DNA from 3 places in the Janthinobacterium foliorum genome. Region 1 is predicted to be linked to each of the others. Evidence: predicted binding sites of a transcription regulator. Region 1 holds the regulator's gene; each other region holds the start of a gene.
What was found. Region 1 encodes HrcA, which represses chaperone genes, less so after heat shock. Its sites were predicted from a motif close to TTAGCACTCNNNNNNNNNGAGTGCTAA; they were not measured.

Region 1 (4,158 bases):
CGACGGACCGGCGATGCGGTCGATGTATTCTTTCTCGGTCGGCAAGTTGCCACCTTCAAAGCGCGCCACTTTGCCTTCCTTGTCAAAGAACACGATCACGCGGCTGGTGGTGGTTTCGCCATTGCCCCGTGCCAGGCGGAAAGGATAGTCCCAGCGGTCGGCATGGAAGATATCGGTCAGCAGGGACGTGCCGAGGATGAAGCGGACCTGGTCGCGCGTCATGCCGACTTTCAGCTGGGCCAGCATCTCTTCGGAGATGAAGTTGCCTTGCTGAATGTCAGGACGATACGGCGAGAAAAACCACATGAATTTCTGCAGTGGCGTGACGGTGGTCGTTTGCGCGCCCTGTTCCGGGACGACTTCCTTGCCTTCTTTCAGCGTCACCGCCGGCTTTTCGCCAAGGATGCCGCGATTGGCACAGCCAGAGGCTGCCAGCGCGATACAGACCATGCCTGCCACGACTGGGGCTCGAAAGGAAAGACGGTGCCAGAGAGATGGCAATACAGCCGGTGTTACGCGCATAAATGACCTCAATTGGATAAACAAAACGCCTGGAGTGACCGGCCAGCCAAAAAATGCATATTTTGGCACTCCCCGACAAAACGCTATATGATAAAGCACCTGACCCACATACGAGCAACAAACATGAGTAACAATCCTAGTGATCTCAAGGCAAGCGGCCTGAAAGCGACCCTGCCACGGCTGAAGATACTCGATATCTTCCAGAGTAGCCCGGTACGCCACCTGACAGCAGAAGACGTCTACAAAATTCTGCTGGCCGACAATATGGATGTCGGATTGGCAACTGTCTACCGTGTCCTGACGCAATTCGAACAAGCCGGCTTGCTTAACCGCAACCATTTTGAAACCGGCAAGGCGATTTTCGAGCTCAACGAAGGTTCGCACCACGACCATCTGGTGTGCCTCGATTGTGGCCGGGTCGAAGAATTCTTCGACGAAGACATCGAAATCCGCCAGCAAAAAGTGGCCGAAGAACGTGGCTTCAAGATTGCCGAACACGCACTGGCCATCTACGGCAACTGCGTCAAGGTAGCCTGCCCGCACAAAACAGCCTGACGCTTGCCGGCCCTTCCCGCAAGGGGATGGCCGGCCCGGCATGCAGGACGATCAATGATGGCTGAGCGCGTTGGACAGCAGCTTGGCCGTGATATCGACAATCGGAATGACCCGCTCGTACGCCATGCGGGTCGGCCCGATCACTCCCAACGTTCCCACGATCTTGCCGTTGACTTCATACGGCGCCGTCACCACGCTCATTTCATCCATCGGCACCAGGTTCGATTCGCCGCCGATGAAAATCTGCACCCCCGTCGCCTTGCTCGACACGTCGAGCAGCTGCATCAGCCCCGTCTTTTGCTCGAACATGTCGAACATCTGGCGCAGCGAGCTCATGTTCGATGACAGATCGCTCACGCTGAGCAAATTGCGTTCGCCCGAGATCACCATGTCGTCGCTGTGGTCGGCCATCGCTTCGCTGCCCGCTTCCACGGCCGCCTGCATCAGGCTCCCCATGTCGTCGCGCAGCTGGCGCAGTTCACCCTGCAGGCGCACGCGCACGGCGTCGAACGACAGTCCGCCGTAATTCTGGTTGATGTAATTGGCCGACTGCACCAGTTGCGCCGGCGTATAGTCCGCCTCCGTCAACAATAAGCGGTTCTGCACGTCGCCGCCCGGGGCGACGATGACGAGCAGGATGCGCTTTTCCGACAGGCGCAGGAATTCAATTTGCTGAAACACGGACTCGCGGCGCGGACTGAGCACGACGCCGGCAAATTGCGACAGCGACGACAGCATCTGCGCCGCATTGGCGATGGTGCGCTGCGGCTGCGGCGTCTGCAGGCGCATGCGCGACTCCACCATGTGCTCGTCCAGATGCTTGACGGTCAACAAGGTGTCGACAAAGATGCGGTAGCCGCGCGGCGTGGGGATGCGTCCGGCCGAGGTATGCGGGCTGGCCACATAGCCAAGTTCTTCCAGGTCGGCCATGATGTTGCGGATGGTGGCCGGCGACAGGTCGAGGCCGGAAATCTTCGACAAGGCGCGCGAACCGACCGGCAGGCCGTCGGCGATATAGCGCTCGACCAGGGCTTTCAGCAGTGTTTGGGCACGTGTATCGAGTTGCATGATGTTTTAGTTAAGCAAGTATTCTTTAAGCAAGTGTTCTTTTGGGCAAGTGGCGACGAAAGCGGCCGAACGTGCCGTAACAGCGCCTATTATGCACGTTCGTCCGTCCGGCGGCGATCAATCTTCCAGTTGCCGGCGTAGCCATAGCAGCAATTCATCAAAGTTGGCACAGATGGCGTCGGGTTGCACGCCGGCGGCCAGATGCGCGTCGCTGCCCTTGCGGTTCATCCAGACGGCACGCATGCCCGCCCCTTGCGCCCCCGTCACGTCAAAATACAAGTCGTCGCCCACATACACGGCCTCGTGGGGCGCCACGCCCAGCGCGGCGCAACCGGCCAGGAAGATGCTGGCATCGGGCTTGGCGACGCCGAAATCGCTGGCCGCGATCGATACCTTGAAATGCTGCGCCAGGCCGATAATGTCAAGGTCCGCGTTGCCATTCGAAATGGAGCCGACCAGCATGCGCTGCTGCATCCATGCCAGACCGGGCAAGACGTCGTCAAACGGCTGGACGCGGTTGCGCGCGGCCATGAATTGCAGGATGGCGCCATCGACCAGAGCGGGGTCTTCGCCAGCCGCTTCAAAGGCCGACACCAGGCCTGCGCGGCGCAACTCGATCAGGTTGCCATGAAAATGCGGTTGCGCATTGAGCATGGCCAAGCGGTGCTGGCGCAGCAGCTCGATGGAAAACTGCTGCGCCACTTTCGGCGCATGCGTGGCCAGCCAGTCGTGCAGCAGGGTTTCGGCGGCGGCGATGACGGGCGCGATGGGCCACAGGGTATCGTCGAGGTCGAACAGGATGGCCTTTGGCGGCACGGCAGTGTTAACAGGGGCAAGAGACATGGCAAGTTCACAAATGGTGCCGCGGCACGGCGCGCGGCGGAAGTCTATTGTCGCACCGATCGTCGCCAGCGGCATGGCTGCGCCCCGGGGAAATGGGGCCAGGCCGGCGCTTCTGGGCGAAAAATTGTTACAGGGTGATACAAGGCAAGATCAATCCGCTTGCCAGATAGACTAAAATAGGCGCCATTCCAATGCGGCGCCAGCGTCCGTGTTGCGCTACCCTACCTAATTCGTTTTGGAGAATGTATGAAAAATTTGTACCTGCGCTCGATGCTGGCGGCGGCTTGCGCCGTCACACTGGCAGCTTGCGGCGGCAGTGGCGGCAATCTGTATCTGGGCGGCCAAGTGTACGGCCTGGCAAAGGATGGCCTGATTCTCAGAAACGGTTCCGAGGATTTGCCGGTCGCCGCAGGCTCGTCGAGTTTTTACTTCACCAATCTGATCAAAACCGATGACCGCTATACCATCACCATCGCCCAGCAGCCGAAGGGCGCGGCATGCACCATTGAAAATGGCACCGGCAAGGCATCGAGCTACTCCGTGACCACGGCGATCGTCAGCTGCGTGACCAACACGTATCCACTGACGGGCACGATCACCGGCCTGACGGCGAACAAATTGACTCTCGTCATTGGCAACAACGGCACCAGCCCACTGGCCGGCGCCACCAGCTACACCTTCCCGGCGGTGGCCGACGGTGCCGCCTACAATATTTCCATCTTGACCAATCCCACGGGCCAGGTTTGCCGCTTCCAGGGCTCGGCAAGCGCCGATGGCCACGATGTCGTCGGCACGATGGGCTCGGCCCCCACGACCGCCGCCACGCTGGACTGCGTCCCGCAGTAAGCCACGCGATTCGCCACCACTATTTTGGAGAAATACATGAAGTTATCCTGCCTGCGCCCACTCGCCGCGCTGCTGCTGACCCTGGGACTGGCTGCTTGCGGCGGCAAGGCCTCGTATGACGTCAGTGGCACCATCACTGGCTTGAGCAATGAAGGACTGGTCCTGGCCAACGCCGGCGAGCCCCTTCCGCTCCCGGCCGGCTCCACCACGTTTACGTTCAAGAAGCGCATCGATTACGGCACCGACTACAACATCACCGTCCAGACACAGCCTGCCCACATGACTTGCGGCGTCAGCGGCGGCTCCGGCTCGGCTGGCCATTAC
Region 2 (4,158 bases), on a different contig from region 1:
ACATTTCGCTGAATATTGCCAAAGGCGAACTGGTGTTTTTAGCGGGCCCATCGGGCGCCGGCAAATCCACCCTGCTGAAAATGATCGCCGCCATGGAACGCCCCACTTCCGGCAAGCTGATCGTCAACGGCCAGGACATGGCGAAGATCAAGCCGGCCGGCGTGCCCTTCCTGCGCCGCAACATGGGCCTGATCTTCCAGCAGCAAAAACTGCTCAACGACCGCTCCATCCTGGCCAACGTCATGCTGCCGCTGCTCGTCGTCGGCGCCCACAAGGCGGCCGCCGAGCAGCGCGCGCGCGCCGCACTGGACAAGGTCGGCCTGCTGGACCGCGCCATGGCGCGTCCGCTGTCGCTGTCGGGCGGCGAGCAGCAGCGCGTGTCGATCGCGCGCGCCATCGTCAACCGCCCGCAGATCATCCTGGCCGACGAACCGACGGCCAACCTGGACCGCGCCAGCGCCAACAAGGTGCTCGACGCCCTGAAAGCCTTCCACTCCGTGGGCGTGACTTGCCTCATTTCCAGCCATGACGAACAAATGCTCGACGCCGCCGCCCGCGTGATCCACCTGAAGAACGGCCAGCTGGTGGCCATCGACAAGGCCACGCAGGCGCCCGTCTTCGCCCCGCCCGATCCCGATTTCTCACCGGCGCCCACGCCTGGCCAGGATGATGCACAGGGAGAACGCGCATGAGAGGCTGGTTCCGTCAACACCGCTTCGCGCTGGGCTCGGCGCTGATCCATCTGCGCAAGTCGCCGGGCGGCTTCCTGTTGAACGTGGTGGTGGTCGCCATCGCCCTGTCGCTGCCGTTCGCCGGCTTGACCATGCTCGACAATGTGCGTCCCATGTCGGAACAGATGTCGGTCGAACCGGAAATCAGCATCTTCCTGAAGATCGACACGCCGCGCGAGCAAGCTGTGGCCCTGGCCGGCGAAATGCGCAAGATCGTGCACGACCAGAAAGCCAAGATCGTCTTCGTGCCGCGCGAACAGGCGCTGGACTCGCTGAAAAACAAGAGCGGCCTGGCCGACGTGCTGAGCACCCTGGGCGACAATCCCCTGCCCGACAGTTATGTGCTGAAGCTCGATGCCTTCAACAGCGCCAGCGAAGCGCAGGATGTCGATGCGGTGGCGGAACAGCTGCGCCACCTGCCCGGCGTGGAATCGGCGCAAGTCGATTCGGCCTGGGTCAAGCGCCTGGCGGCCCTGCTGGGCGTGCTGCGCCTGGTGCTGCTGCTGCTGGCCATTACCCTGGGCGTGGCCGTCATCGCCGTGGTCTTCAACACCATCCGCCTGCAAGTGATGCAGCAGCGCGATGAAATCAGCATTTCAAAACTGATCGGCGCGACGGATACCTTCATCCACCGCCCCTTCTATTACACGGGCGCCTTGCTGGGCCTGTGCGCCGGCGCACTGGCCTTGGGCGCCGTGGCGCTGGCCCTGCAGCCGCTGAATACGGCGATCGCCGAGTTTGCCCGCCTGTACGCATCCGAATTCCAGCTGGTGCCGCTGGCGCCGCTGCCGATGGCGGGCTTGCTGGCCGTCAGCGCCGGCCTGGGCCTGATCGGCGCCTTCCTTTGCGTGCAGCGCCACCTGGCGCGCCTGAACTGACCTTTCCTCCCCATGGCGGCGCCCCGCGCCGCCATGCGTCCCGCCACCCCTTGTTTTTTTGACATTCGCCCCATACTGCGATTATCTTGACATTTAGCAAGTATTCTTAAGGCTCGCTTCAGCTTGCGGCCGTAGACTATGCATGTTGTCGTGAAGACGGGCGTGGCCCTTTCGGGCCAGTCCGGAGCGCTGCACGCGGCAGTCACCATGCGCCCTGGCGGCGCATTTCAGATTAAGTATCAACTAGTAAATCGCCATAGTATTTAGGCTATCAGGACGATTAAATGTGCCGATTGGCACTCTCAAGCAGAGAGTGCTAATATAGGGACATACCAAGGCAGAACCGCCATGGACGCCAGATGAAGATGGTGCCGCGATCTGCGAAGCGCAAGACCGAATACGCAAAAACGAACGAAAAAACGGACCATGTCGCGTGACATGGCCAACTGGAACAAAGCAAGACTACGAGGGAGAAAACATGACTATGATGTCCGCAACGTCCGCATTGGTTCCGACCAAAAATAATGCGCTGGGCCTCGGGTTCACCGGCAATCTGGGCAATATCGACGCCTATATCTCGGCCGTGAACCGTCTGCCCATGTTGACCCATGATGAAGAAATTTCGCTGGCAAAACGCCTGCGTGAAAAAAATGACCTGGCCGCCGCGCAAGAGCTGGTGCTGTCGCACTTGCGCCTGGTGGTCTCGATTGCCCGCGGCTACCTGGGCTATGGCTTGCCGCACGCCGACCTGATTCAGGAAGGCAATATCGGCTTGATGAAAGCCGTGAAACGTTTCGATCCGGACCAGGGCGTGCGCCTGGTATCGTACGCCATGCACTGGGTGAAAGCCGAGATGCACGAGTACATCCTGAAAAACTGGCGCCTGGTCAAGGTGGCGACGACGAAGGCACAGCGCAAGCTGTTCTTCAACCTGCGCAGCCACAAGACGGGCCTGGACGCGATGACGCCGAAGCAAATCGATGCGCTGGCCAAGCTGCTTGACGTGAAGCGCGAAGAAGTGATCGAGATGGAAACGCGCTTGAGCGGCCGCGACATCGCCCTGGAATCGCCGACCGACGATGAAGACGACAAGTTTTCGCCGATCGCCTACCTGTCGTCGGAGCAAAGCGAGCCGACCAAGGTGCTGGAAGCGGAACAAGTGACGCGTTTGCAATCGGAAGGCCTGGAAACGGCCCTGGGTAAACTGGACGCCCGTTCGCGCCGCATCATCGAAGCGCGCTGGCTGGCCAACGACGACGGTTCCGGCGCCACCCTGCACGCCCTGGCGGAAGAGTTCGGCGTATCGGCCGAACGCATCCGCCAGATCGAAGTGGCGGCCTTGAAAAAAATGAAGGGCGCCCTGGCGGCCTACGTGTAAGACCCGCAAGAGCCGCAGTAAAAAAGGCGCCGCAAGGCGCCTTTTAGTTTTGAACTTTGATGTTTATCAACAGATAAACATTGTCGGCCGTTAAGCTGCAGCCAAGCCCTTGGTGATCAGTTCGGCGACGACTTCATTCAGATCCGCGCCGCGCTCCTTGGCGATGTTCTGCAATTGCAAGACCAGATCGCTGTTGAGCTTGACGGCGAATGGCACCAGGCCCAGGGCCTGGTCGCGCTTGCGCTGTTCGCGGCGGTCGATGACCACCGCTTCCTTACCGAATGCACCGGCGCCGGGAACGTTCATCTTTCCCATCAGTTTCTTGGCATCGCTTTTGGCCAGGTCGGTTTTTTTCATGGTTGTTTCCTGATTTTCAAAACAGCCATTCTACGCAGTAATCGGTGTGCCGCGTGGCCGGCGCATCAATTCATCCGCAGCGCGCCAGGAGTGCGCCGGAAAAATATCATTTTGTTATTATCATTTTTATCTCTTGCGTGCACGCACGCCGAGGACGCTCCATCTGAAAGGAAAAGCATGCATTATCTGAACCGCTCTTATCGTACCTTGTTGCTCCCCCTGCTCATCGCCTGCCTGGCCATGCTGACTGGCTGTGGCGCGGCCGGCAGCGCCGGCGACGCGGAAAACACGCCGCGCAGCCTCACCCACGTGCTCTCGCCCGGCCAGCAAGTGGCCATCACGGCCACGGACACCTTGAAACTCGACCGCGTCAACGACAGCCGCTGCCGCAAGGGCGCCGTGTGCGTGTGGAAAGGCTACGTCAGCTACAGCTTCAGCCTGATCAACAAGGCGGGCGCCACCGACATCGTCCTGTCCGATTCCATGCCCGGCGGTGCCAGTTCCGTCACCGTCAACCACCTGACGTTTACCCTGCTCGATGTCGACCCGGCCACGCCGCCCGCGCTGAACGCGGAACAGCCCGCCTATCGCGTGAAAGTCAAAATCACGCAGAACGCCCTGCCCCGCTAGCCGCCGACGACCCGGGTGCGTGATGCAGCCGGCTGTCGGCTGGCGCCTCATGCCGCTCCAGCATGCCGTAATCGCGCACCACGCCGGCAATGCGCAAGCGGTAATCGTCAAACACGCCTCGCCGGCCCGCCGCCTGCGCCGCGCGGTGCGCCTCCAGCTGCCGCCACTGCGCCAGCGCCGCCTC
Region 3 (4,158 bases), on a different contig from region 1:
ACATTACATCATGCCGTCCATGCCGCCCATGCCGCCCATGCCACCCATGCCGCCGCCCATGCCGCCGGCTGCCTTGTCGTCAGCGATTTCGCAGACCATGCAGTCGGTCGTCAGCATCAGCGAAGCGATCGAAGCGGCGTTTTGCAGCGCCGAACGGGTTACTTTGGCCGGGTCCAGGACGCCCATTTCAACCATGTCGCCATACGTGCCGTTGGCAGCGTTGTAGCCGTAGTTGCCCGTGCCAGCCAGGACGGCTGCCACGACGACCGACGCTTCTTCGCCGGCGTTTTGCACGATCATGCGCAGTGGCTCTTCCATTGCGCGCAGGACGATCTTGATGCCTGCGTCCTGGTCAGGATTGTCGCCCTTGACCGTGATGTTGGCGCGTGCGCGCAGCAGGGCTACGCCGCCGCCAGGCACGATGCCTTCTTCCACGGCAGCGCGGGTCGCGTGCAGTGCATCTTCAACGCGGGCTTTCTTTTCTTTCATTTCGACTTCGGTGGCAGCGCCAACCTTGATCACGGCAACGCCGCCAGCCAGTTTGGCTACGCGCTCTTGCAGTTTTTCACGGTCGTAGTCCGAGGTCGCTTCTTCGATCTGGACGCGCACTTGTTTTACGCGTGCTTCGATCGAGGCAGCTTCGCCGGCGCCATCGATGACGATGGTGTTTTCCTTGCCCACTTCGATGCGCTTGGCTTGGCCCAGCTCTTCCAGCGTGACTTTTTCCAGCGTCAGGCCGACTTCTTCAGCGATCACTTGGCCGCCGGTCAGGACAGCGATGTCTTCCAGCATGGCTTTGCGGCGGTCGCCGAAGCCTGGTGCTTTCACTGCGCAGGTTTTCAGGATGCCGCGGATGTTGTTCACTACCAGGGTCGCCAGCGCTTCGCCTTCGATGTCTTCGGCGATGATCAGCAGTGGACGGCCAGCTTTCGCGACTTGTTCCAGTACCGGCAGCAGGTCACGGATGTTGGAGATTTTCTTGTCGCACAGCAGGACGAATGGATTGTCCAGTACGGCAACTTGTTTTTCCGGGTTGTTGATGAAGTAGGGCGACAGGTAGCCGCGGTCGAACTGCATGCCTTCAACGATGTCCAGCTCGTCGTTCAGCGACTTGCCGTCTTCCACCGTGATCACGCCTTCTTTGCCGACTTTTTCCATCGCTTCAGCGATACGCTCGCCGATCGAGTAGTCCGAGTTGGCCGAGATCGCGCCAACCTGGGCGATTTCCTTGGTCGTGGTGCAAGGACGGGCGATTTTCGCCAGTTCTTCGACGGTGGCTGCAACAGCCTTGTCGATACCGCGCTTCAGGTCCATCGGGTTCATGCCGGCGGCAACGAACTTCATGCCTTCGCGCACGATGGCTTGTGCCAGCACGGTCGCGGTGGTGGTGCCGTCGCCGGCGTTGTCGCTGGTGCGGGAAGCAACTTCCTTGACCATTTGCGCGCCCATGTTCATGAGCTTGTCTTTGAGTTCAACTTCTTTCGCTACCGACACACCATCCTTGGTGACGGTAGGGGCGCCGAACGAGCGCTCCAGGACCACGTTGCGGCCTTTCGGGCCCAGGGTCACTTTGACTGCATTGGCGAGGATATTGACGCCTTCGACCATCTTGGCGCGCGCTGCGTCGCCGAATACTACTTCTTTAGCTGCCATGTTCAATTCTCCAGAAATTGCGGAATGAGTTATCTAAAACGTGGAAACAATTACTTGACGACGATCGCCATGATGTCTTCTTCGCGCATGACCAGCAGCTCATCGCCGTCAACCTTGACGGTTTGGCCGGCGTACTTGCCGAACAGGACGCGGTCGCCCACTTTGACATCCAGAGGACGGACTTTGCCGTCGTCGAGAATCTTGCCATTGCCTACGGCAAGGACTTCGCCTTGATCCGGTTTTTCAGCAGCTGCATCAGGAATGATGAGGCCGGACGCAGTTTTGGTTTCCTGGTCGAGGCGTTTGACGATGACGCGATCGTTCAATGGGCGCAGATTCATACAAAACTCCTTAAAGTTCAATGGATAAGTGTTGCTGAATGAAAGCATGCCCGGCACAGCGCCAGACTTGCTTTCACCGGCCACCGTTGAAAGCGGCCGCAACGGTCAAGCAACCCCCCTGTCATCCTGTGCCTGCGGGCTCCAGCAGTGATGCATCGCGGCGTCGCCCGCCGCGTAGCATTGCCTGCTGTTGTCCGACAAGCACCATCATTTCCTGAGGATTGCTACGAAAGAGTTTGTTAGCACTCTCTACTAACGAGTGCTAATTATAGGGACGGTAGGGGGCATATTCAAGGGGAAGATAAGCTTAGACGATCTGTGCAGCCTGCATTTGCACAGGGTTTGCGCTGTGACAAGCCCATTCCCCGGGCGTCAGCAACCAGGCTGACTCTAGCATGCCTGCCGGCAGGGGGCTGTTCCTGTACGCGCGGGAAACAGAGTTTCGCTATGGAATTTGATAAGATGATTGTTATTGCATATCAAACATCGCCTTATCCGCCTTATTCGTGAGAAAGAACGCCATGCCATCCCTGATCCATCGTCCCGCGCGGTACTTGCTGGCCGCCAGCCTCCTCGGTTTCGCCCTGCAGGGCCATGCCGCCGCGCAACCCGCCACCATTCTCGACGAGATTACCGTGGCCACCCTGACGCCGCTGGAAAAGGACATGCTGCTGAACGACCTGTTCAACGACTTGAACAAGGACGACGATGACCAGGAAGCCCATGTGTGGGACAACGGCGGCGACAGCGGCGTGCCGGTCAAGGTGACGTATCGCTTCAGCAACTCCGGCATGACGGAGCACAGCCTGAAGGCGCATGTCTGCCGCGACCTGACATTCGTCGTCACGGCGGTCGATAAAACGCAGGACCTGAGCCGGCGCACCTGCTCGCAGAACAGCGGGCGCTGGGATGTGCAGGGCAAGGACCCGGCGCCCGTCGCGTTTCCGCCCTTCCTGTCCGACGTGTCGGTAGCCAAGCTGAATGCCAAGGAGCAGGCGTCGCTGCTGAAGGCAGCCGTGCGCACCCTGAAGGATGAAGAGGATGGCAAGAGCCGCCAGTGGAACAACCGGGGACTGGGCAATGCGGTGCCGCTGGCAGTGCGCCTGACGCCTTCGGGGACGGACGCCAAGCCTGGCAGCTACCGCCAGACTTGCCGCGACTTGACGATGGTGCTTGACGGCAAGGGCGGACAGCAGACGCTGACGCGCCGTTCTTGCGAAAACCGCTATGGCGGACTGGATATCGAAGCCGATTACGTCGACGAGTAAAACGCTGCCATCGCGGCGCTGGCAGATGCGCGCACTTGGCGAAAAGCGCCGGAAAAAGTGTGTATTGTCCGCCAACTGCCCTGCATTGATGTAAATATGTGTGACAGCGGCGTGATTCGATTGACGCCCATGGAGCGTCCGCCCTATAGTGGCGGGATGATTTCCGAATTCAACGAATTATCCGACAAAATAGGCCTGCTGGCCGAAATGACCCATGCGCTGCGTCGTGAAAACGCGCAACTGCGCAAGGACAATGCCGCCCTGTCCGCCGACAACGCGCAGTATGCGCAGCGCATGCGCGAGGCGCAGGAGCGCGTCGAAGCCTTGCTGGAAAAAATTCCTGAACTGGTGCAAGCTGGCCTGGAACAGGCGGCGTCGGAAGCCGGTGCCTACATTGCCGAGAACGAGAAGGAAGCGTAATGCCGCGTGTCGATGTGAATATCATGGGCCAGTCCTACAGCATGGTGTGCCGCGATGGCGAAGAGCGCGCGCTGCGCGAAGCGGCGATCTATCTGGACAGCAAAATGAAAGCCATCCGCGACGCGGGCAAGGTCAAGGGCAATGACCGCATCGCCGTGCTGGCCGCCCTGGGCGTGGCGGCGGAATTCCTCTCCGTGAAGTCGCCGCAAGGGCCGCTGTCGGAGTTGACCATCCTCGAAGTGAAGCAGAAAATCTCCGCCATGCATACCGTCCTGGACAGCGCACTGACGCCCCAGGAAAATCTTTTTTAAACTCCGAACCAGGCCTGCTGCGCGTCGCGCCTCGCGGCCTGCGCCTCGCGGCCTGCGCTGCGCGCTGCCTCGGCGGCTCCGTGCTGGCGCAGCTGCGCTTCTTGAGCACAATTCATTGCCGCTCGCTACGGTTTTATTCGCTGTTAATAATTGGTTTTTCAGCCG

Region 2: the regulator HrcA is predicted to act here: its motif matches at 1,903-1,929, upstream of rpoH (RNA polymerase sigma factor RpoH).
Region 3: the regulator HrcA is predicted to act here: its motif matches at 2,234-2,260, upstream of groES (co-chaperone GroES).

Annotation. Positions count from the first base shown of each region.
Region 1 covers NZ_CDXDQE010000003.1:124,615-128,772, reverse strand. Annotated here, with positions in the region: gene ACZ92H_RS08050 (outer membrane protein assembly factor BamE) at 1-522, opposite strand, end outside; gene fur (ferric iron uptake transcriptional regulator) at 646-1,077, shown strand; gene hrcA (heat-inducible transcriptional repressor HrcA) at 1,129-2,145, opposite strand; gene ACZ92H_RS08035 (HAD family hydrolase) at 2,263-2,988, opposite strand; gene ACZ92H_RS08030 (hypothetical protein) at 3,235-3,834, shown strand; gene ACZ92H_RS08025 (hypothetical protein) at 3,871-4,158, shown strand, end outside.
Region 2 covers NZ_CDXDQE010000016.1:65,338-69,495, forward strand. Annotated here, with positions in the region: gene ACZ92H_RS25835 (cell division ATP-binding protein FtsE) at 1-692, shown strand, start outside; gene ftsX (permease-like cell division protein FtsX) at 689-1,609, shown strand; gene rpoH (RNA polymerase sigma factor RpoH) at 2,094-2,987, shown strand; gene ACZ92H_RS25850 (hypothetical protein) at 3,078-3,344, opposite strand; gene ACZ92H_RS25855 (hypothetical protein) at 3,522-3,974, shown strand; gene ACZ92H_RS25860 (antibiotic biosynthesis monooxygenase family protein) at 3,949-4,158, opposite strand, start outside.
Region 3 covers NZ_CDXDQE010000001.1:727,482-731,639, reverse strand. Annotated here, with positions in the region: gene groL (chaperonin GroEL) at 4-1,653, opposite strand; gene groES (co-chaperone GroES) at 1,704-1,994, opposite strand; gene ACZ92H_RS03305 (hypothetical protein) at 2,516-3,262, shown strand; gene ACZ92H_RS03300 (DUF904 domain-containing protein) at 3,419-3,682, shown strand; gene ACZ92H_RS03295 (cell division protein ZapA) at 3,682-3,993, shown strand.